Regions from separate parts of the Desmospora activa DSM 45169 genome, predicted to be linked through region 1. Evidence: predicted binding sites of a transcription regulator. Region 1 holds the regulator's gene; each other region holds the start of a gene.
What was found. The regulator CtsR, encoded in region 1, represses protease genes until heat stress. The targets are predictions, from matches to a motif close to ATGGTCAATAAAGGTCAAACA.
Positions count from the first base shown of each region.

Region 2: a site for CtsR is predicted at 5,479-5,499, ahead of clpP (ATP-dependent Clp endopeptidase proteolytic subunit ClpP). Genes of this name have one in related genera too.
Region 3: a site for CtsR is predicted at 3,443-3,463, ahead of C8J48_RS12105 (ATP-dependent Clp protease ATP-binding subunit). Genes of this name have one in related genera too.

Region 1 covers NZ_PZZP01000003.1:78,934-86,406, forward strand. The annotation lists gene C8J48_RS16490 (ATP-dependent Clp protease ATP-binding subunit) at 1-1,271, opposite strand, end outside; gene mcsB (protein-arginine kinase McsB) at 1,355-2,422, opposite strand; gene mcsA (protein-arginine kinase activator protein McsA) at 2,438-2,965, opposite strand; gene C8J48_RS16505 (CtsR family transcriptional regulator) at 2,972-3,442, opposite strand; gene C8J48_RS16510 (MgtC/SapB family protein) at 3,693-4,379, opposite strand; gene C8J48_RS16515 (aromatic acid exporter family protein) at 4,712-5,695, opposite strand; gene C8J48_RS16520 (alkaline phosphatase) at 5,966-7,285, shown strand.
Region 2 covers NZ_PZZP01000002.1:225,448-232,920, forward strand. The annotation lists gene C8J48_RS14355 (phosphoglycerate kinase) at 18-1,199, opposite strand; gene gap (type I glyceraldehyde-3-phosphate dehydrogenase) at 1,272-2,279, opposite strand; gene C8J48_RS14365 (sugar-binding transcriptional regulator) at 2,343-3,362, opposite strand; gene rpoN (RNA polymerase factor sigma-54) at 3,569-4,921, opposite strand; tRNA gene C8J48_RS14375 (tRNA-Arg) at 5,346-5,420, shown strand; gene clpP (ATP-dependent Clp endopeptidase proteolytic subunit ClpP) at 5,557-6,144, shown strand; gene C8J48_RS14385 (hypothetical protein) at 6,263-6,856, opposite strand; gene C8J48_RS14390 (hypothetical protein) at 7,024-7,473, shown strand, end outside.
Region 3 covers NZ_PZZP01000001.1:2,513,735-2,521,207, forward strand. The annotation lists gene C8J48_RS12090 (MDR family MFS transporter) at 1-1,227, opposite strand, end outside; tRNA gene C8J48_RS18780 (tRNA-Ala) at 1,454-1,525, opposite strand; gene C8J48_RS12095 (SDR family NAD(P)-dependent oxidoreductase) at 1,594-2,694, shown strand; gene C8J48_RS12100 (hypothetical protein) at 3,022-3,300, opposite strand; gene C8J48_RS12105 (ATP-dependent Clp protease ATP-binding subunit) at 3,563-5,704, shown strand; gene C8J48_RS12110 (VWA domain-containing protein) at 5,891-7,243, opposite strand.

The sequences.
Region 1 (7,473 bases):
CGCACTTCTTCCAGCTTCTGTTCCATCTCTTTTAGTTCTGGTGGCACGGTATAGGAGGAGAGGCGCACCTTAGAGGCTGCTTCATCGACCAGATCAATCGCTTTATCCGGCAAAAAGCGCTCGGTGATATACCGGTCCGACAGCTTTACCGCTTGATCAATCGCCTCATCGGTAATCTTCACCCGATGATGCGCTTCATAGCGATCCCGTAATCCCTGCAAAATCTGAAACGCTTCGTCCGCCGACGGCTCTTCCACGGTAATCGGTTGGAAGCGGCGCTCTAAAGCGGCATCCTTCTCGATGTATTTACGATACTCATCCAAGGTGGTGGCACCGATGCACTGTAGGTCACCCCGAGCCAGCGCCGGTTTGAGAATATTGGAGGCATCGATCGCCCCTTCTGCGCCACCGGCTCCGATCAAGGTGTGCAACTCATCGATAAATAGGATGACGTTACCCGCTTGTCGGATCTCATCCATGATCTTTTTCAACCGATCCTCAAATTCACCCCGGTATTTGGTACCGGCGACAACGGTCCCCATATCCAGGGTCATCACCCGTTTGCCTCGCAGGGTTTCCGGCGTTTCCCCGTCGACGATCTTCTGCGCCAAGCCTTCAGCAACTGCTGTTTTCCCGACACCAGGCTCCCCGATCAATACAGGGTTGTTTTTGGTACGCCGGGATAATACCTGGATCACCCGCTCAATCTCCTTACTGCGTCCAATTACGGGATCCAGATTATCCTCCTCGGCGGAGGCAGTCAAATCACGGGCCAGACTGTCCAGTGTCGGTGTATTGGCCCCATTGCCGGCACTCTGATGGGAACTGACCGCTTCCGAACTGCCCAACAATTGTAGTACTTGTTGGCGCGCTTTGTTAAGGCTGACACCCAAGTTGTTGAGGACGCGGGCGGCCACCCCTTCTCCCTCCCGGATTAATCCCAGGAGGATGTGTTCGGTGCCCACATAGGTATGACCCAGTTTACGGGCTTCGTCCATCGATAGCTCAATCACTTTTTTCGCTCGGGGGGTATAGGCGATATCAGCTGTTTGTCCCTGTCCGCGCCCTATCAGGGATTCCACTTCTTTCTGGATCTTTTCCAAACCGAGACCCAATCCCATCAGCGCTTTGGCCGCAATTCCTTCCCCTTCCCGCACCAACCCCAGCAGAATATGTTCGGTGCCGATATTGCCATGCCCTAAGCGGGCTGCTTCTTCCTGGGCCAGCGCCAACACTTTTTGCGCCCGTTCTGTAAATCGTCCAAACATCATGGGTGAATGCACCTCGCTTTTTGGGAAATATTCGTTCTCAGCTTATCGATTAGTAATGGAGTGGGATTTTTGAGTCTGCGTGCTCAATCCTGCTTATGGATATGTTCCCGAATCATCGTCGCCCGCCGGATGTCTCTTTCATCCGAATCCAACCGCATCTGGGCGTGTTGTTGCAAAAATCCGGGTTGTGTCTTTACCATCAATTCATTCATCACATTGGCGGAAACTGCCGACAAGATGCCGAGATCGACACCCAATCTCACGTCGGAGAGTCGTTCCATCGCTTCTTTGGAACTGATCACCCGTGCATGGCCTAAGATCCCCAATGAACGGTGTACCCGATCTTCCAATGGAATCCGGGTCGTTTCCATCAGACGCCGGCGGGCATTTTTTTCATGTTCAATCATCTGGCGGACGACACTCTGCAATTTATCGATGATCTCCTCTTCCGCTTGCCCCAGAGTGACCTGATTGGATACCTGGTACAGGTTGCCCAATGCTTCCGAACCTTCGCCGTAAATCCCTCGCACCGCCAGACCTACCTGCGTAATCGCCGGAAACAGGCGATTGCGCTGCTGTGTCATCGCCAACGCCGGCAAATGGACCATTACCGACGCCCGAATCCCGGTACCTACATTCGTGGGGCAGCTGGTAAGAAAGCCGCTTTTTTCATTAAAAGCATAAGAAAGCGTGTTTTCAAACCAATCATCCAACTCATTGGCCAAGCGCCATGCTTCAAAAGGTTGAAATCCAGGAAACAGACATTGAATCCGGATGTGATCTTCTTCATTGATCATGATGCTGACTGCTTCGTTCGCAGAGAGGACCACCGCTCCACAGCGCGATTCTTCCGCCAGATGGGGACTGATGAGATGTTTCTCCACCAACACGCGCTTTTCCAGATCGGATAAATCATCCATCCGTAAGAGCTCCGCTTTTCGCAGAATGGGATGAACCGGCTCCTGGCGCAGCGCTTCCTCTACTTTTCGCACCACTTCTGCAGACTGACTGGAAGTAGCCAACATCGGAAACGGAAGGCCAGACAAATTGCGGGCAACCCGCACGCGGCTGGAGATAACAATATCCGACTGCGGACCTTCGCCGCGCATCCATTCGCTCAATGCGTGTTGGGTAAACCGTCGGAGTGACATGCCAGCTTCTTCCCCCTACCCTTGCAATTTTTCCTGAAGCGAGCGAATATGATCTCGCAACCGTGCCGCCTCTTCAAATTCTTCATTTTGTATTCGTTTGGATAACTCACCCCGCAACTGTTCAATTTCGCGGCGCAGTTTCAACTTTCCTCCGGTGCGCTGCGGCACCTTCCCCCGATGGGAAGTATTGCCGTGCACCCGCCGAAACAAGGGTTCCAAACGTTCGCCAAAAGCTTGGTAGCAATTACTACAGCCAAATCGTCCAATTTTGCTAAACTGATTGTATGTCAGACCGCAGGTGGGACAGCGCAAGACAGAAGGAGCTTCTGTTTGGCCCCGCGGTTTCCCTTCAGCGACAGAAGGCTCCATATTGAGCAATCCGGACAATAAATGATGAATCGAAAATCCACCGTCAAAGCCCGGCATCTGTTCGCCTTTGTCGCGGGCACAACTATCGCACAGATGAAACTCCGTCTTTTCCCCATTGATAATTTTGGTGTAGTGGAGGGTAGCGGGACGCTTTCCGCATTCCTGGCACTGCATCGGAAGTCACTCTCCTTTGTTGGCGAATAGCGTGGTCACGATGGAACGCAACATGCGCGCCCGTATATGGTCTCGCACCGATACCGGCAAATCCAGTACCTCGCGCGAAACCAACTTTTTCACCATATACGCTTCTCGCACCGTCATCCAATCTTCCTCCCGCAGACGTGTAATCAAATCTTCGGCGGCAGACTGGCTCAATTGGTTGCCGATCATGCGGAGGAGTACATCATAATGCGCTTTGGGAGTAGCAAAACGAACCTTTCGGATGCGGATATAACCGCCACCGCCCCGTTTGCTTTCCACTAGATACCCTTTTTCCACTGTAAAGCGGGTGCTAATCACATAGTTAATCTGGGAAGGGACGCACTGAAACAAGTCCGCCAACTCACTCCGTTTCACTTGGATCGTGCCGGAGGGAGCCTCCCGTAATGTTTTAATTAAATATCCTTCGATGATGTCTGAGATACTCGACATCGGAGAACCTCCCGCTGACTTTGACTAACTTTGACCTTGTGATTTCATTATAGCGAACCTTCCGCTGCTTGCCAAGAGAAAACCGATCTGGTAATCATTTTAACCGCCTACATTTGTTTCATACGAGTGTATGGAGCGAAAAGGCGGGATTCCCTGTTGCGAAAGCGAAGATGCGATGGGTGTCACATTTATGAAAAACGGCCAAACCCCCGGGTGTGGTACGAACTTTTGCTGTAATATGCGATGCTTATCAATCGACATGGACACTTTTTACACCGGATACCCCCCGCACCGCTTCAATCATTTCCGGAATCTGTTTGTCCGGCGGAAAGCGTAGTGTAAAAATAATTTCCACCTCTGACTCTCCACCTTCATCCACCTGTACTTGCCGAATAGAGATTTCCATCTGACCCATCGCCGTCGCCAATTCTCCCAGTAAACCCGGCTGATCCACAGCCTGAATTCGTACCACTTTTAGTCGACGGCGGTGAAAGAGAATGCCTTCCGCCCGGTTTAATAACTCCAAACTGATCAAAGCGATTACCGTGGTCAACGCTGCTTCAAAATGAAGTCCACACCCCACCGCCAACCCGATTCCCGCTACCACCCACAGTGATGCGGCAGTCGTAAGTCCGCTAACGGTATATCCCTGGCGCAGAATCGTTCCCGCTCCCAAAAAGCCGATTCCGCTCACCACCTGTGCTGCAATTCGATCTGGAGAAAAGCGTACCTGGGATTCCGCCATAAACGGAGCAAAGCCATAAATGGAGATCAACATGATTAAAGTCGATCCCACACAAACCAGAATATGCGTACGAAATCCGGCTGGATGGTTGTTTCGCTCCCGTTCCCACCCGATCAAACCGCCTAGAGCAGTTGCGATCAGTAACCGAATCGACGTCTCTCCATAGGAGATCACCCAAATGCTGTCTTCCATCTCATCCATCCCTTCACGCTTTTGCTTATATGAACAGGTTAGTTGATTATCTGAAAATATTCATATGTACCCACCGGTTTTCCATATCATTTGCCCTCACGAAAAAAAGAAAACACCTTTTCAGGAAACCATATCCTGAAAAGGTGTCCATTCATCCGTTTACCAACAAACCAAAGCAAAGATGGTGGCGATCACCAGCAAGAATATCAGCAAACGTCTCAATCCAAAGAAACTACCACTCATATCGGTCCCTCCCTAATCAAGGCTTGCTTTATACTATGTTGGTGTGCCAGTTTAGGAAAGTGATAGACAACCAATTCTCTCAATTTATTTTACAATTTTTGTTCCCACCGCAGATATTGCGACCATTCACGCATCAGTTGGTAGAGCGCGGAGCGGGTTTCAAATTCCTCTCGGGAGGCAGGTAGCGCATCATTGCGAAAACGTTCATATAAGAGCGCCAGCTCTTCCATCGAGTGAAGTTCCCGATCGGGCTTGGTGCTGTGATTGCGCCCTTTTATCCAATTTTCCAACAGCTGTGCAATCGGTGCTCCATGCGGATCCCGCCCTCGCAACGATCGAAGCAACGGCTCCATCCGTTCCAACCCGTAAAACTGCTGTGTACGCACATCCAGATAATGTTGAAACGATCCCTCGCCTCGAAACAGATGATTCTCCACATCGGAACGCCCCAGTCGTTCCGCCTGTTGCAACATCTCTTTCAAACGATCCAACTCTTGCTCATATCCACTGCTTTCCCCTTCGCGTATGCCTTGTGCCACCAACAGCAGCGTCTTCGTCAGTGCTTGATCGATCTCTTTTTTCATGCGATTCATTCGCTTTTGCAAATTGGGCATGTGCAAATTGAGGATTAAGGCCGTCACTACACCGATCAGGATTAAAATCATCTCATTGAAGAAGAAGGACCAAGTCCATTGTTCATATAAAAATACGTGAAAAACGACAACGGCACTGATCACAAGACCTTCCTGCACATTGAGGCGGGTAGCCAACGGGATGACCGCCAGAAAAAAGAGAATCACCGCAGGTATGTTGTAACCGACGAGGGTAAAGACCAACCCACTGACCAACATAGCCAACAATCCGCATAGAAGGCGTGACAGCGCGGTATTGATGGAACGTTTAATAGTCGGTTGGATACACAACATGGTGATGACGCCCGCCATCGTGTACGATTCCAATCCCAGTTCCCGCGCTATCCACACGGAAAAGCCGACTCCCACCGCCGTCTTTATCGTTCGGTATCCAATTTTAAATCGAAGCTCCCGTTTTTTTCCCAGAACGGTTCCCTCCATGGTTGATCGATGTCAAATGCGATTAATATAGCTTAACCCTCCTGCCGATCCTGTCTCTTCATTATAACCCCTTTTTCTTCATACCCTCAAAATGGTTCGACCAAAATAGAGAGGAATTCGACATCCAATTCCACTCTAGCGAAGGCAACTAGTGATGATCCGGATCTTAAACCAGAAAAATTGAACCAAACTTTACGGGATCTATATCGATTGTTTACGTATCGCTGTTAAAATCAAATTAATAACTACTCAAGGGAGTTGATTTCTTCCATGTGGAAAAAATGGACAAGCATCACACTGGCGATCGCATTGCTCGTTTCTGTGTTCGCCGTTTCCCTTTCTGGTGATGCGGAAGCGGTAAAGCAAAAACCGGCAAAAGGTGCGGTTAAAAACGTCATCTTCATGATCCCTGACGGTTTTAACGCTTCTTATGCCACCAATTACCGCTGGTTCAAAGGTTCTGACGCCGTGTGGGACGACATGCTTGTCGGCATGATGAAAACTTATTCCAACGATACGAAAGTGACGGATTCCGCCGCTGCCGGGACGGCGATGGCTACCGGCGTGAAGACCGACAACGGCAAAATCAGCGTAGATCCTGAAGGCAATGAACTAAAAACGATCTTGGAAGCTGCAGTTGAAGTAGACAAATCGACCGGACTGGTTGCCACTTCTACCATCACTCATGCTACTCCGGCGGTATTCGCATCCCATGTGGCCTCCCGTGCCGACGAAGCGGATATTGCACCGCAAATGCTGGAGCGGGTGGACGTGATGTTGGGTGGAGGCAAGCAATATTTCCAACCTGAATCCAAAGGCGGCAAGCAAAAAGAAGACTTAATCGCAACCGCACAAGAAGACGGTTATCAACTGCTTGAGGATAAAGATCAACTGAAAAAAGCGAAATCCGACAAATTGTTAGGTCTGTTTGCTGATGATGCAATGGCTCCGGAACAACAACGCGAGGAAACAAATGAGCCCAGCCTGCAAGAAATGACGGATACAGCGATACAAACCCTGAACAAAAACGACAACGGCTTCTTCCTGATGGTGGAAGGCAGCCAGATCGACTGGGCGGGCCACGCTCATGATGCCGCATGGGCTATGCATGATACCGCCGCTTTTGAAAAAGCGGTCAAATCCGCGATCGACTTCGCTAAGAAAGACGGCAACACCCTGGTTGTGGTAGCTGGTGACCATGAAACCGGTGGGATGTCCGTGGGCGGTTACGGACAATACGCAGCCAACCCGGAAATCCTGCGTGATGTCAAAGCCACCGGAGAACGGATGGCGGAAGAGCTAAACCAAGATCGCAGCAATGCCAAAGAAGTATTGAAACAATACGCCAACATCGAGATCAGCGATAAACAAGCGAAACAGATCCAAGACGCGACCAAACCGGTAGACGCGATTAACGCGGTGGTAAGCGAACATGCCTTGGTTGGTTGGACATCCTCTCAACACACCGGTGTAGACGTACCTCTGTACGCCTACGGCCCCGGTTCCAACCTTTTCAGCGGACTGCAAGACAATACCGACCTGCCCAAGCTGATGGCCAAAGCGATGAAAATCAAGTTTAAACAAAAATAAAACGCATCAGGCAGACGCCACCGGTACCCTTAGAGGGCAGGTGTGCCAAAGTAGAACGAAGCCGACTCAAAAAAACCAGGCCGTCATTGACGGTCTGGTTTTTGTATGACAACAAAGTGGGCCGGGGTCCGATTGCTGTCTTCGCGCCTCTTCCTTGTAGAGAGCTGCCCGCCTCCCTTTTTTCCTCC
Region 2 (7,473 bases), on a different contig from region 1:
CCCACTGTTTTTCAATCTCATTTATCGTTTAAAGCAGCAACGCCGGGGAGTGTTTTTCCTTCCATCAATTCCAATGAGGCACCGCCACCGGTTGAAATATGATCCACCTGCTCTGCCAATCCCGCTTTGGCGATGGCTGCCGCCGAATCTCCTCCCCCGATGATGGAAAGAGCGTCGGAATCAGCGATTGCCTGGGCGATGGCAAAGGTGCCTTCGGCAAAGCGATCAAATTCAAACACACCTAAGGGACCGTTCCAGATGACCAGCTTTGAGTCGGCGATCACTTGGGCAAAGCGTTTCCGAGTTTGTGGTCCAATATCCAACCCCTGCAATTCAGCCGGGATGGCATCTACTGAAACCGTCTCCGCCCGGGCATCGGGGGAAAATTCAGCCGTTACGACGACATCTTCAGGGAGCAGCAGTTGCACGCCTTTTTCCTCCGCCTTTTGCATAAAGGTTTGCGCCAGTTCTATTTTGTCCGGCTCCAGCAAGGATTGCCCGATCTCCAACCCTTTTGCTTTGAGGAAAGTATAGGATAAGCCGCCACCGATTAAAAGGTTATCCACCTTATCCAGCAAATTTTCGATAACGCCAATCTTATCTTTCACCTTGGCTCCACCGATAATCGCCGTAAAGGGGCGCTCCGGATTTTCCAACGCACGTCCCAATGTGGAAAGTTCCTTCTCCATCAGAAAGCCTGCTACCGCAGGAACATATTGAGCGATGCCTGCAGTGGAAGCATGAGCCCGGTGAGCGGCGCCAAAGGCGTCATTGACATACAAATCGGCAAGCTGGGCAAACGCCTGAGCCAAGCCGGGGTCGTTCCCTTCTTCACCGGGATAAAAGCGGACGTTTTCCAACAGAAGCACATCCCCTTCCTGCAAATGTGCCACCTGCTCTTCCACCGCTTCTCCCACTGCTTCCGTCGCTTGTCGTACCGGTTGTCCCAACAATTGCGACAGCCGCTCTGCCACCGGAGCCAATCGCAACTCTTCCACCACTTGCCCCTTGGGGCGGCCTAAGTGGCTAGCCAAGATCACTTTAGCGCCTCGCTGCGACAAATCCCGAATGGTGGGCAGCGCCGCCCGAATCCGGTTATCGTCAGTGATGCGCCCGTCTGTTAGGGGAACGTTGAAGTCGACACGGCAAAATACACGTCTCGCCTTCACATCCACATCTCGGATCGACTGTTTGTTCATCGGTCTTCGTCCCTCCTCGGCATGAGAAAGAGGAGAGTGTCCTCCCCTCTCACCTTCCTCTATATTCTAGACTTAGAGACCCTTCTTGGCAATGTGACCGATGAGGTCGACAACGCGGTTGGAGAAGCCCCACTCGTTGTCATACCAGGAGATCACTTTTACCATGTTGCCATCTTGAATCATGGTGGAAAGGCCATCCACGATCGAGCTGTGGCTATCTCCGTTATAATCCTTGGACACCAGCGGCTCATCGGAGAAGCCCATCACACCTTTGTGGCTGCCTTCTGCCGCCTGGCGCAGCGCGTCATTAATTTCATCCACAGTTACTTCTTGATCCAACTCAGCTACAAAATCGACCACGGACACGTTGGAAGTAGGAACGCGCATCGAGAAGCCGTTCAGCTTCCCACTCAGTTCCGGCAACACTTTGGAAACAGCCTTGGCGGCTCCGGTCGTAGTGGGAATGATTGATTCAGCCGCAGCACGAGCCCGGCGCAGATCTTTATGAGGCAGATCCAGCAGTTGCTGATCGTTGGTATAGGAGTGAACCGTTGTCATCAAACCGCGACGGACGCCAAACTTCTCATGTAGCACTTTGACGACGGGAGCGAGACAGTTGGTGGTGCAGGATGCGTTGGAAATGACATGATGAGAAGCCGGATCGTATTTGTCGTGGTTGACCCCCATTACCACCGTCAGATCTTCATTGCTAGCGGGTGCGGAGATGATCACTTTTTTGGCACCGGCTTGGCGATGTTTATCCGCATCTTCTTTCTTGGTGAAGCGCCCGGTTGACTCCACTACTACTTCTACCCCCAGTTCACCCCAGGGCAATTGGGCTGGGTCCCGTTCAGCCAGTACTTTTACTTCACGGCCGTCCACGATCAAGCCGTTTGCCGTCACCTCGACGGAAGCATCCAATTTGCCATGGATCGAATCGTATTTCAACAGATGTGCCAAGGTGTTGGCGTCCGTTAAGTCGTTGATCGCCACCACTTCTACATCGGGGTTGTTTAGTGCAATCCGAAAAACTGCACGACCAATTCGTCCAAAACCGTTAATGCCAATCTTCGTTGCCATTCTTATCCCTCCAAATTCTAAGTTGATCAAAACCGTCCCTCGCGGGATCGGGTTTTACCAATTTCAATGTGCTAAGATGGCGCGGGCAGCCGCCTCATCGGTGATAAGCGTATCCCTGCCCACGACCGGACAGATCGCAGCGACCGCTTCCGCTTTGCTGCTGCCGCCAGCTACAGCCACTGTATACTCCACTCGGTCCAAATCGCTGACATGGAGACCGATACTACGCCCACGGTATACAATTTTCCCTTGTCGGTTGAAATAGTATCCAAATGCTTCTCCGACGGCACCCTCTCGTTCCAACTGTTGCAACAGGGAGGGTGTCGATTTGCGGCGGGTGGCCATCGCCCTCGCATCCCCGATACCGTGTACCACGATACGAGCGGATCGCACTAATTCCAGCACTTCTTGGATGTGCGGTTCCCGTACCAATGTCTCATAAGCATCATCACTCAACTGGTCCGGGACATGCATTAAGCGGTATTGCCCGCCTGATTTTTGCGCCATCAGGGAAGCGATGTAGTTTGCCTCCAGTTCCACCGCCTCACCCAAACCACCACGGGCCGGAACAAACGTCGTCTCTTTCAATCCAGGCGAAGCCGTGATCATATTCGCCACCGCCGCTACCGTCGTTCCACCGGCAACCGCAATCACCTGCTTCGGACGGGCCAGCTGCTTTAACAGGCGGGCTCCAGCGCGACCCATCTCCTGTTTCACCCAATCGGATCGATCTGCATCACCGGGTACAATCACCACTCGCTTTAACCCCAGATGGGAACACAGCTGCTTTTCCAGCTCCGTTAAACCGAACAGATCTTTAATCAGAGGCTCCATCTCCACAACCAAATCCATACCGGTAGCGGTTAGTTGCATCCCTACCGATTCAATGCGGATCAGCCCCTGTTCTTGCAAGAACTCTACTTCACTTCGCAAAATCCGTTCCGTATAGCCCAAGGCAGAAGCGAGACTGCGTCGTCCGACCGGTTGCATCAACTGAAGATGGCGCAAAATCTCATAACGATTGCGCATCGTATCCAGCAGATCGGGAAGGAGTTGACTTTGCATCTCTAATATCTTTTTCATGTTATCCCCCGGGACTAAAAATGTCCCATGTAGCAAAATACGTCCCATACAGACCAAAAAAAGAGGAAGCTCACTTCCACCTTGATTGTAGCGAATCAAATTCTGTTTGACAAGAAGCAGATATCAGATTGACGACAAAGTGGGCTCAAGGCTCGATTTTTGTCTTCCCTTCAGTTTGTCAGCAGCCTCTGATATCTTCTTTTACTCTAATCGGAATAGCGACGGCGGACTTGGGAGGAGGGAAACCCCAACTCTTCTCTGTACTTTGCCACCGTTCGCCGTGAAATGCGCACACCTTCGCCTTGAAGCACATCGGCGATCTGTTGATCGGAAAAAGGTTGTATTTTCCGTTCCCTCTCAATCATACGTGCAATGTTATCTTTAACACTTTGAGCGGAAACATTCGTCCCTTGTGCCGTAGATACCCCTGATGGAAAAAAATAACGAAAAGGGAGTAAGCCGCGGGGGGTTTGCATATATTTCTGCTGAGTCGCTCGACTTACCGTCGATTCGTGCAAACCGAGGAAATCGGCGATTTGTCTCAATGTGAGCGGCTTTAGGCGGGAAATCCCGTGATTAAAAAATTCCTGTTGCTCATCCACAATCGTTTGCGCCACCCGACGCAGGGTTTGCCGTCGTTGCTCCACGCTTTTTACCAACCATAAAGCCGCTTGCCACTGACGCTTGATATAAGGTAAAGCTTGCTGCGCTTCTTCATCCTGTCGCCGCAAAAAATGTTCATAATGCGTATTGATACCTAGGCGGGGCATGCCCCCTTCATTTACCGTCACCCGATACGAACCGTTTACAGCCTCTACAATCACATCCGGCCGGATATAATGGGAATCAACGCCTCCAAAGGCGAGTCCGGGACGGGGATCCAAAGTTTTAATGCAATCGGCGGCTTGTTGAACCGACACCAGATCACATCCGATTACTTTCGCCACCTGTCGGTGCCTACCGGCAGCAATATCCTGTAAATGATTCTCCGTTATGGTTAAAGCAATGGGATCAGGGTCCGGTTTTCGAAGCAATTGTAGGCGTAGACATTCCGACAGCGACCGCGCTCCCACACCGGCAGGATCCATCGATTGCAACACGCCTAAACAGGCTTGAAACTGGTCAATCCCGACATTAAAGCGCTTACATATTTGTACGGCATCCAACCCCAAATAACCGTGTTCATCCAAATTGCCGATCAAATAGGAAACAATACGCTCCGTTTGTTGATCTACGTTCATGAGCCGGAGCTGACTTTCCAAACCTTCCGCCAGTGTTTCCTCTCTCGCCGGGGCTTCCCATTGACGATCCTCATCATCCCGCCGAATAGGTGCTCTGGAGACCGTTCCACTTCGCCAATAATCGGTCCAAGCTAGTATCTCCTCTCCACCGCCTCCCTCCACTTCCAAAACGGGATTTTCCAAGGCTTGTTCCTGTAAAAATTGAACCAATTCGGTGGCGGAATACTGCAACACTTGGATTGCCTGACGTAACTCTGGTGTCATTGCTAGTTTCATCCGCTGGTCTTGAATTAAGCCAAAGCCCATCGATAATGCCATTGTTCCGTCACCTCCGCGTGATCCATTATATGTGTCGTCGGTTCCATTTGATGCCGCCGATATCAGCCATAAAATCAGATGGATGACAAAGTGGACCCGGGTCCCGATTTTCGTCTTCCCTTCAGTTTGTCAGCAGCCTCAAACCGCTTTTTCTTTTTGGGAGATGATTAGGGATTAAGTTGGAAGGGAAGAAATAGACAAGGAATCTTGAACAGGCTAAACAGTTTAAGTAGGAGTCCATTCGGTGCATGATACGAGCGCCCTCCTTTTTTATTTTAGCATAAACCCATATCCGAGTGGGGTATCTTGTAACGTACACAATATAGCTGATGGTTGTCATTTTTTCCAGGGATTGCGCCAAAAACATCCTTGCATTTCACGGTGAAATTCGATATACTAGTCTTTGTCTCCAGATACACAACAAGCGCCTATAGCTCAGGGGATAGAGCACTGGTCTCCGGAACCAGGTGCCCAGGTTCGAATCCTGGTAGGCGCACCAAGGAAAACATGACAGCCAACTGGTTGTCATGTTTTTTATTTGCTATTCATCCTGACCTATCTTGACCTTTGCTGACCATTTGGGTTATGATGGAATTGGATAATGAAGAGTCCACCTGATCGAGGAGGAGCCAAAAATGAATTTAATTCCCTATGTGGTTGAACAGACCAATCGCGGTGAACGTTCCTATGACATCTATTCCCGTTTGTTAAAAGATCGTATTATTTTCCTCGGCAGTGAGATCAATGATGTCGTTGCCAACACCATCGTCGCTCAACTTCTATTTTTGCAAACGGAAGACCCCAATAAAGACATTCAGCTGTATATCAACTCTCCCGGCGGTTCCATCTCAGCCGGATTCGCCATCTATGATACGATGCAACACGTCAAGTGTGACATCCAGACGATCTGCATCGGAATGGCCGCTTCCATGGGTGCCTTTCTCCTCTCTTCCGGCACAAAGGGAAAACGGCTAGCCTTGCCCAACAGCGAAGTTATGATCCATCAACCCTTAGGTGGAGCACAGGGACAAGCGACCGACATCGAAATCAGTGCCAAACGAATTCTGCGTATGCGGGACCGTTTAAACCAACTGCTGTCGGACCAGACTGGTCAGCCGCTGAAAAAAATTCAACAGGACACGGATCGCGACCATTTTATGACCGCGGAACAAGCGAAGGATTACGGTTTAATCGACAATATCGTGCTCCATCAAGGAAAGTGAGTTAGGAACAACTTTTTGACTACAAAAGAAAAGTGTATCTACTGCACTCACATACAAGCTAGTCTAGCCCTTCATAAATGAAGGGCTTTTTTAATAAAAATAAAGGAGTGATCAAACTCTACTTTTGCCCTTTCGCTTCTTTCCAGGCATCCGTCAACATTTTATGAAACGTGACACCGCCCTCGGACTCCAGAATCTCCACCTTCATCTGCTGACCGCCGTCATACTGGATCAAAATCACATCGACGATTTCACCCCAATCTTCCCGCTCGTGGTGTTTGATTTTATTCACTTTTTCCAGGGGAACGTCCGTTATGCGCCCCTGTCGCTGGTAACGAAGAGCTTGTTCGGTCAACACCGCCACTTCTGATCGATCCTCATATTTATCGTAATAAGCTAAAAGCGTCTCCCCATCCTGTACCAATCCTTCGTCTTCGACAAAGGCCAACGCGTCATCGCTCATCTCATTGGGAGCCAACACCCCCCAGTCGCCGCCCCAATCCTCATCCACCATCGCATCAAAATCCTGAAATGATTGGCTAAATGAATCCGTGATAACGGAAAAGTACATCACAAACAGCACAACGGAAACGACACACAACAATAGGACAAATCCGCCGCAACCAATCAGCCAGGGAAGGGCGCTGCGCTCCTTGGGCATATTGTTTTCCACGCTACTCTCTCCTTTGATGGTACCCGATATTCTCTTCATACGGAGCTGCCGCCCCTTTGCTCCAGGAAGCTATAGTTTATTCGCCAATTACCGACGCCAATCCTCTTCCACTGCTGATATTTCATCCTCAACTCACATTGTCAGATTGCCCCGATTATGATACGCTGTTAACGGGTATGATGGGCGAGCGGAGGAGGATCATTTCATTGAGAACTGCCGTTTGGACCGCTCTCATCTGCCTGCTGACTTTTGCGGCAAGCCCGATCGCCTTCGCCGAAACTTCAGATTCTGATTCCCTTTCCCTTGAAGGTACTTATTCCACGCAAGACGGTAAACACATCATCGAAGTAACCCTGCCCCAAGCAGAGCAACCGACAGGCAATTGGGTCGTCACCCTGAACGGAAGTGATGAACAAGCTTCCCCGGAAGGGACAAGCCTCGATCAGTTCACCACCCAGTACGATGACTTGGTGGAAGGTCGCAACTATCAGGTTATTGCCGTTTTTTACGGTAAAGACGGTAAGACACCCGTTGACCTGAATACTTGCTTTGAATTTAAAGCGAACGCGGCTGATGATGCGAGTGAACCGGTTGTATTGAAAGACTGCGGGCTTGGTGGCGGTAATCTGGATGAGACGGATGCCGTAGAGGTTGAT
Region 3 (7,473 bases), on a different contig from region 1:
AGGGGCATCTTTCGCTTTTGCTGCTTGTTGCCGCAGCCATGCCCGATGGCCCCACCAGAAAAACACGGCTCCACCGCCGGCAATGACGGCGACAAAGGTGAACATTGCCATTCCACCCCATTCGCCCAACATCCAGCCACCCATAGCTGGACCGATGAAGAAGCCGATGGAGCGAAAATTACTGGCGCCAAAGTACGTTCCGCGAAGATGTTCCGGTGCCAAACGGTCGATAAAGAGACTGCTGCTGGGAAAAAGTAAAATCTCACCCAGTGTCAAAATGAACATCCCCGCTAAAAACCACCACCCACTCCCGCCAAAGGCAAAAAAGAGCAGCCCCGCCGCCAGCAAACCGCTTCCCAGCATCATATTGCTGAGGATAGACCGCTTCTCTCCCCAACGGGTGATCACCATTTGCAATAGAATCACGGTTACTGCATTAAGTGCCAGTAATGTCGGATACCAAGCATTGTGCTCTCCAAAGAGTTGATCCAGATGAAGAGGCAAATTGCTTTCATTCTGAGCATAGCCGATATGGCCCAAGATGCCTCCCAGAATAAAAAAACCGAGGGCCAGATCACGGCGAATCACCGCAAAAGCCTCGCCCACGCGAATGCGATCAGCACCCCCGCTTTGGGAAGATAGCTCCGCTCGATACCGGGTCATCAACCCGGTTAACACTACGGCATAAGCGAGATAAATGGCACTGGTAAGCCAAAACGCCGCCGTACCGGACATCCACGCCAGATACGCCCCAATGAGCGGTCCCAGTGCCGCACCCACATTGATGGCCATATAGCGAATCCCAAATACCCGCATCCTTTTTTCCGGAGGTGTCAAGTCAGCCATCAGCGCTTGGCTCGTCGGCTCAAAAAAAGAGCGACACAAGCCATTTAAAGTATTAAGCAGGAGAAACATCCATACTTCTGTCGCCAGAGCAAAGCCGATAAAGACCACCACCCATCCATAGAGGGTGGTTACCATCACCACGCCTCGGCCCCACCGATCGGACAAATAACCTCCCACAAACCCACCAAAGGTTCCTGCCAATGCCCCCATCCCCACCACCAACCCGATCAACCACGGCGGCAACTCCGATGAACGGGCCAGATAAAGGGCTAAAAAAGGCAGACTCATAAAAGAGGCCGCCCGTGCAAACATTGTTCCTCCCGCCAACACCCACACTAGCGGGTGATACTCCTGATACAAGTGTCGTAAACGTCCCGGCATTCTCTCCACTTCTCTTCCTCTATTTTTTCATTCCATATAATATAACAGCTTTTGATCGTTTTAGGAAATGTCAACGAGAAGCCTCTCTATTCTCACATTTCAACGAGTATTTCCACAAAATAAAGCCCCCAGTCTTCGCTTGGCGCGAAGTGGGGGCTTGCCTGCGGAAAGGATTGGAACCTTTGTCTCCTGCCCGTAGCGCAGGTATTTTGAATTAAACTACCGCAGTACACAGGAAGGATTAAAACCTTCATCTCGCTGCTTGCCAAACAGGCGCTTTGTTTAAGCTACTATGTACAATCATTTTAACCCATGGTATGATACATTGCAATGCAATTATTATTTTTTTGAATGATAGGTGATCTCATGCCCCATTCGCAAAAACCACCCAAACCAAACAAATGTTATGTATGTAAACAACCCTTGCTGGAAAAACACGCCCATTATCCCCTACTCTGCCTGGAGTGTGGTGATTTTAATGAAAAAAAGCGCTTAGCCCGTCATGATTTACACGGTTATACCGCCCTGGTCACCGGTGGAAGAACCAAGATCGGGTATTATACTGCGTTGCGCCTATTGCGTGACGGTGCCCAGGTGATTATAACCAGCCGTTTTCCTTATACCGCCCTCCATCATTATTTGCAAGAAGCTGACTGTTGTGACTGGCAGGATCGCATCCATATCTATGGTCTGGATTTTCGCCGGATTGAACGAGTAGAAGCGTTTGCTCGTTTTTTGGATAAACAGTTTCCCTCCATCGACATCATTATCAATAACGCGGCTCAAACGGTACGTATGCGGGAAGAAGAATACGTGGCACTCGCTCAAAACGAGCAAAGTTTACAAAATCGATTAGGCAGAAATCACTCCCCACAGCTCAGCAGCCGCGAGATTGCCGTTACTTCTTTTGAACAAACGGATTCACCACCACTACAATTGCAGCCCTTGCAACCCGTTCAGGGTGAAGGCGATGCCATCACTACCACATCAAGGGAGTACCATTCCTGGACTGCCCAGGCTGATCAAATTCCCCTGGTGGAGATGTTGGAAGTACAACTGATTAATGTGACGGCTCCATTTTTGTTAAATACACAATTAAAACCGGCGATGGTGCGAAGTCCCCGCCGCAACCGTTTTATTATCAATGTTTCTTCAATCGAGGGGAAATTTAGTATGAAACGAAAAAATCCCTATCATGTACACACCAACATGGCAAAAGCATCGCTCAATATGATGACGTTAACGATGGCAAAGGAATACAAAAAAGATCGCATCTACATTACCTCAGTCGATCCCGGCTGGGTATCTGATCAAATTCCACAAAAAGCAAACAAGGCCGCCATTCAACTTCCCCTTGATTTTCACGATGCCGCCGCTCGTATCTGCGATCCGATCTATATGAGCAAAGAGGCGGATAAACCGCCTACCGGCTTGTTTTTTAAGGATTATCAGCCGATCGATTGGTAAAACGGAGTGAAGGCTTCTCCGCGCGAAGTTCAATCAATCAGCGAACCATCGACTTAAGTTTCACTTCGCTGCACGATCGGCAGCCTTGTGACCTATAGCAAATTGCTGTTCATTGCCGTCCAAAAGCCCACTGTATCGTAAGCTTTTGGACGGCGGGAATACAAATATACTCCCCCTCTACCTCCAAGTCAGTCGCAACGGAGTGTTGTTCAGTTTCCTTAAAAGGGATCACTGACAATACAGCCTCCATCGAAGGATAAAAAAGGGAATGGAGATACAAACTTTCCCCAACCCCACATCTATTGCTTGTACTCCTATTTCCCAACCCTACCGAGATCGTACCACTACGTGTCCACCATCTTTGCGATAACAACATTCCTTCTCTGCATCCAAAGGCCAAACCACTTCTTGATCATGCAATGACTCCGCTTCTTCCCCCAGAGGTTGGCTCATCTCCACATCCATATTCTCTTCTCCCTGTATCGCCCGCAACGCGATCGCCGTCATCTCACGGTAACCGTTCCGCACTTGATTAACCCAATAATCCATTTCCGCCTGATCTACACTGCGCAGCTGAACTTCCCGCTCTGTCGATTCCGATTGCATCGGGCTCCCTCCTCATACTAACTCCATGGCTATTCTGCTCCAACCACGATCATATTATCCCGCTCTCCTTCCACAGCAAGGTAGTCGCTTAGCTTTTTGATCACATAAAACCTTACAAGTTCAGGACTTTGTCACCCCCTTGAAAGTCAAAGAAGGTCAGGTTATAATGAAAAACAGATAAAGGTCAAATATAGTCAATGTCAAACCTAAACCACAAACAAACTTTTTTTATTAGATATCCATGTTAAAGGAGGTTATCGTCATGCATTGTGAACAATGTCAACAACAACCGGCGACAGTGCAACTGCGTGTGCGTATCAACAACCAGACACGGCAGCTGTACCTATGCCCGAATTGTCATCAACAGTTAAAAAATCAGATTCCCTTCTCCTCCGGTTTTGGCGGACCCTCGATTGCGGATCTGTTTGGTTCCATGTTTAACTCCAACACGGGAGAGGGATTCCAAGCACAAGGGCCACAAACCCAGACCGTTACCACTGGAAGCAGCGGCGGGCTGTTGGACCAATTGGGTAAAAACTTGTCCGACGCTGCTCGTTCCGGACGGATCGACCCCGTAATCGGCCGGGATGCGGAAGTCGCACGGGTGATTGAAACCTTAAACCGGCGTAATAAAAACAACCCTGTCCTCATCGGTGAGCCCGGTGTCGGGAAAACCGCCATCGCCGAAGGGTTGGCGTTAAAAATCGTACAAGGACAAGTACCCCAAAAACTGAAAGGGAAAGAGATCTACCTGTTGGATGTCTCCTCCCTCGTTGCCAATACCGGCATCCGGGGGCAATTTGAAGACCGGATGAAGCAACTCATTCATGAACTGCAACAACGAACCGATGTAATCCTATTTATCGATGAAATCCATCAATTGGTGGGAGCCGGTTCAGCTGAAGGCTCTTCCGATGCCGGTAATATTTTAAAACCAGCGTTGGCCCGGGGTGAGCTGCAAGTGATCGGAGCCACTACACTGAAAGAATATCGTCGCATAGAAAAGGATGCAGCTTTGGAACGCCGTTTCCAGCCGATTATCGTAAAAGAACCGTCCGTAGAAGAAGCAATTCAGATTTTGGCAGGACTACGCAACCATTATGAAGAGTACCACCGCGTACGCTACACCGAGGATGCCGTAAATGCCTGTGTCCATCTGTCCCACCGCTACATCCAGGACCGCCATCTGCCGGATAAAGCGATCGACTTGCTGGATGAAGCCGGCTCCAAGGTAAACCTACTTCATGAAACCAGCGATGATCGCGACCTGCGTGAACAGCTGGCGCGTATCCAAGCGGAAAAAGAAGAGGCAACCCAGCTGGAGGATTATGAGCGTGCCGCCCGTTTGCGTGATGAAGAGCGGAAGCTGGAGCAAACATTAAGGCAAACTACCGCAGAAGCCGCAACAGAAGCGATCGTCGATGTGGGCACTATCCAGCGGCTGGTGGAGGAAAAAACAGGGATTCCCGTGCGCAAACTGCATCAGGACGAACGGGAAAATATGAAGCGCTTGCCGGAGCGTCTCAACACGCAAGTGATCGGGCAACAAGACGCCGTTCGCCAAGTGACTCGCGCCATCCGTCGTAACCGCGCCGGACTGCGTAAAGGAACTCGACCCATCGGCTCCTTTCTATTTGTCGGACCAACCGGGGTTGGGAAAACCGAACTGGCCAAAACGCTGGCACGAGAGTTGTTTGGCACGGAAAAAGCCATGATTCGCCTCGATATGAGCGAATACATGGAGAAACACTCCATCTCCAAACTGATCGGATCTCCTCCGGGCTACGTTGGCCATGAAGAAGCGGGCCAACTGACGGAAAAAGTGCGCCGTCAACCCTACAGCATCGTCCTGCTGGATGAAATCGAAAAAGCACACCCTGATGTACAGCATCTCTTTTTGCAAATCATGGAGGATGGCCGTCTCACGGATAGCCAGGGACGCACCGTCAGCTTTAAGGATACGATCCTAATCATGACCAGTAACGCCGGTATCGGCAAAGCCAAAGCGGCGATCGGCTTCGGCAACGATCCAACAGAAGAGCGGAGGACCGATTGGTTGCAATCCCTATCCGAGTTCTTCCGTCCCGAATTTCTTAATCGCTTTGACGGGATTATCCCCTTCCGCTCCCTTGACCGGGAGGATTTGGTCACCATTGTCGACTTGATGCTGGCGGATGTGTATCAAGCCGCACAAGAACAAGGGCTGACCCTTACCGTTACCACAGCGGCCAAAGCCAAACTGGCGGAACTGGGCCACCATCCCGCCTTTGGCGCCCGCCCCCTTCGCCGCGTCATCGAAGAGAAGGTAGAAGACGGCATCGCCGATCTCATGTTGGAAATAGAGGATGTAAACACGATTAAAGTAGATGTGGAAGATAGTGAGATCATCGTGAAGAGCGTGTAACGATAACCCCCCGCAGCGGATTGATTCCGGGCGGGGGGTTTTATTGCTACTCAAAAGAGTTGACTTTGACCGTATAAATAGAAGTTGAATTGGATAGTGTTCGATGAAGCTGGCTTTGACAGCTCATCATCCGGCTCCACGCGACTTGGCAGGCCTAATATGGGGTTAAAAGAAGCGATAACCGTTTTATGACCCAGGATCATATTTTTCCAGATTCATATCGCGAATGGCATTGATCTCTTTCTCTAAATGATCTTTATTTCTCCTTATCTCTTCTGCCTTTTCTTCAAACCTTTTCTTTCCATGTTTAAAAATCGAACTCCATCGTTGATAGATAAAGGAATTGAGATCAACTGCAATACGGGCGGGTAGATCATGAGTTTCCACCAAATAATTTTTTGCTTCCCTTAAGCGGGCTTCTTCTTGCTTGTATGTGACAGCCAGCTCACCACTAGATGAACAACAGATCGTTTTACGCGCTTCGTCCATCTTATCGTTAAATGAACGCATCATACTCCCGCGAGTATCCCATCCCCATTTCCGCCATGCCTTATATAGACGCAGCTGTTCTCTTGTCCAATATTGTTGTAACTGCTCCTCCGTATTCACCGTCACATATTCACCGCCACCGGAGCGTGCCACTTCTTTTAGTGCTCGCGCGCCAGCGTCGTCCACATCAAATCCAATAATATTGACAACGGCTTTCATATTGGATTGCTGCAATTCTTGTGCGGCTTGAGCCGGGTTGCCGCCACAGGTTTCTTCCCCATCGCTGACGACATATACCACATTGACCGCATCACTGCTCGCTTCCTGCTCCAATGTTTTTTTCGCCGCCTTCATACTTGCCGCTAAAGGAGTCCAGCCCGCGGCTTGAAAGGAGTTGAGGGATTTTGCAAACTTACTTTGATCATATTGAGCCAAGGGATAAACTTCTTCAATTCCTTCACAGGAGAGCGGTTTATCCTTTTCCTGATTGCTGCCTTTGTGTCCGTACACCTGTAGGGATACATTGGTCCCTTCCGGCAGTTGAGAAGCAAAACGGGTCACAGCTCTTTTCGCCAAATCCATCTTCACCCCGCCGTCCACCTTTTCTTTCATACTGCCGCTGGCGTCAAGCAGGATCACCACATTGCGCTCCTGCAATTTGGCTTCTTGTGGCCCTTTCGGCGCTTCCACTTCACGAAAGTTAATATCCGTATCAAATTCATCGATTGTTTTCATGATAGGGCGATAATCTTCCGCCACTAAAAAGACCAAACGATTAAAATACTCCTCCGCCGTTAGATCATCCGGAAATTGATCAATCTCCGCTTTCACTTTTGCCAGATCATAACGATCACCACCGTATTTACCCGGCCCATCCGTCAACATCCCCTTCGCATCCTGTGAAGCAACAAAAGTATCGATCGTCATTTCTTCTTTCTCTTCCGCTTCTGATAACTTCTTTTTTGTATCGGCTTGCGGCTCTGAGGCTCCACTGCTGCATCCGGTCAACACCAGTACAAAAGCCAACCATATGATCCCAAAACGATGCAAATGGCATCACTCCTTCTATATGATAAAAGCGTTGTTCTCTCTTCAATGCGACCAACGGTTTTCGCTAGATTTTGAAACGTTATTTCCTGCGGATACAACACACTTTCCCCCTTGAGCTGAATCCCGGTACTTCCGCAAACTCGTCCCATCTGCGCCGACGGTTATAATCGAACGCAAACGTAGGCGTCGATCCGTTGATTTCAGGGCTAGCACCGTTCTAAGATACAACG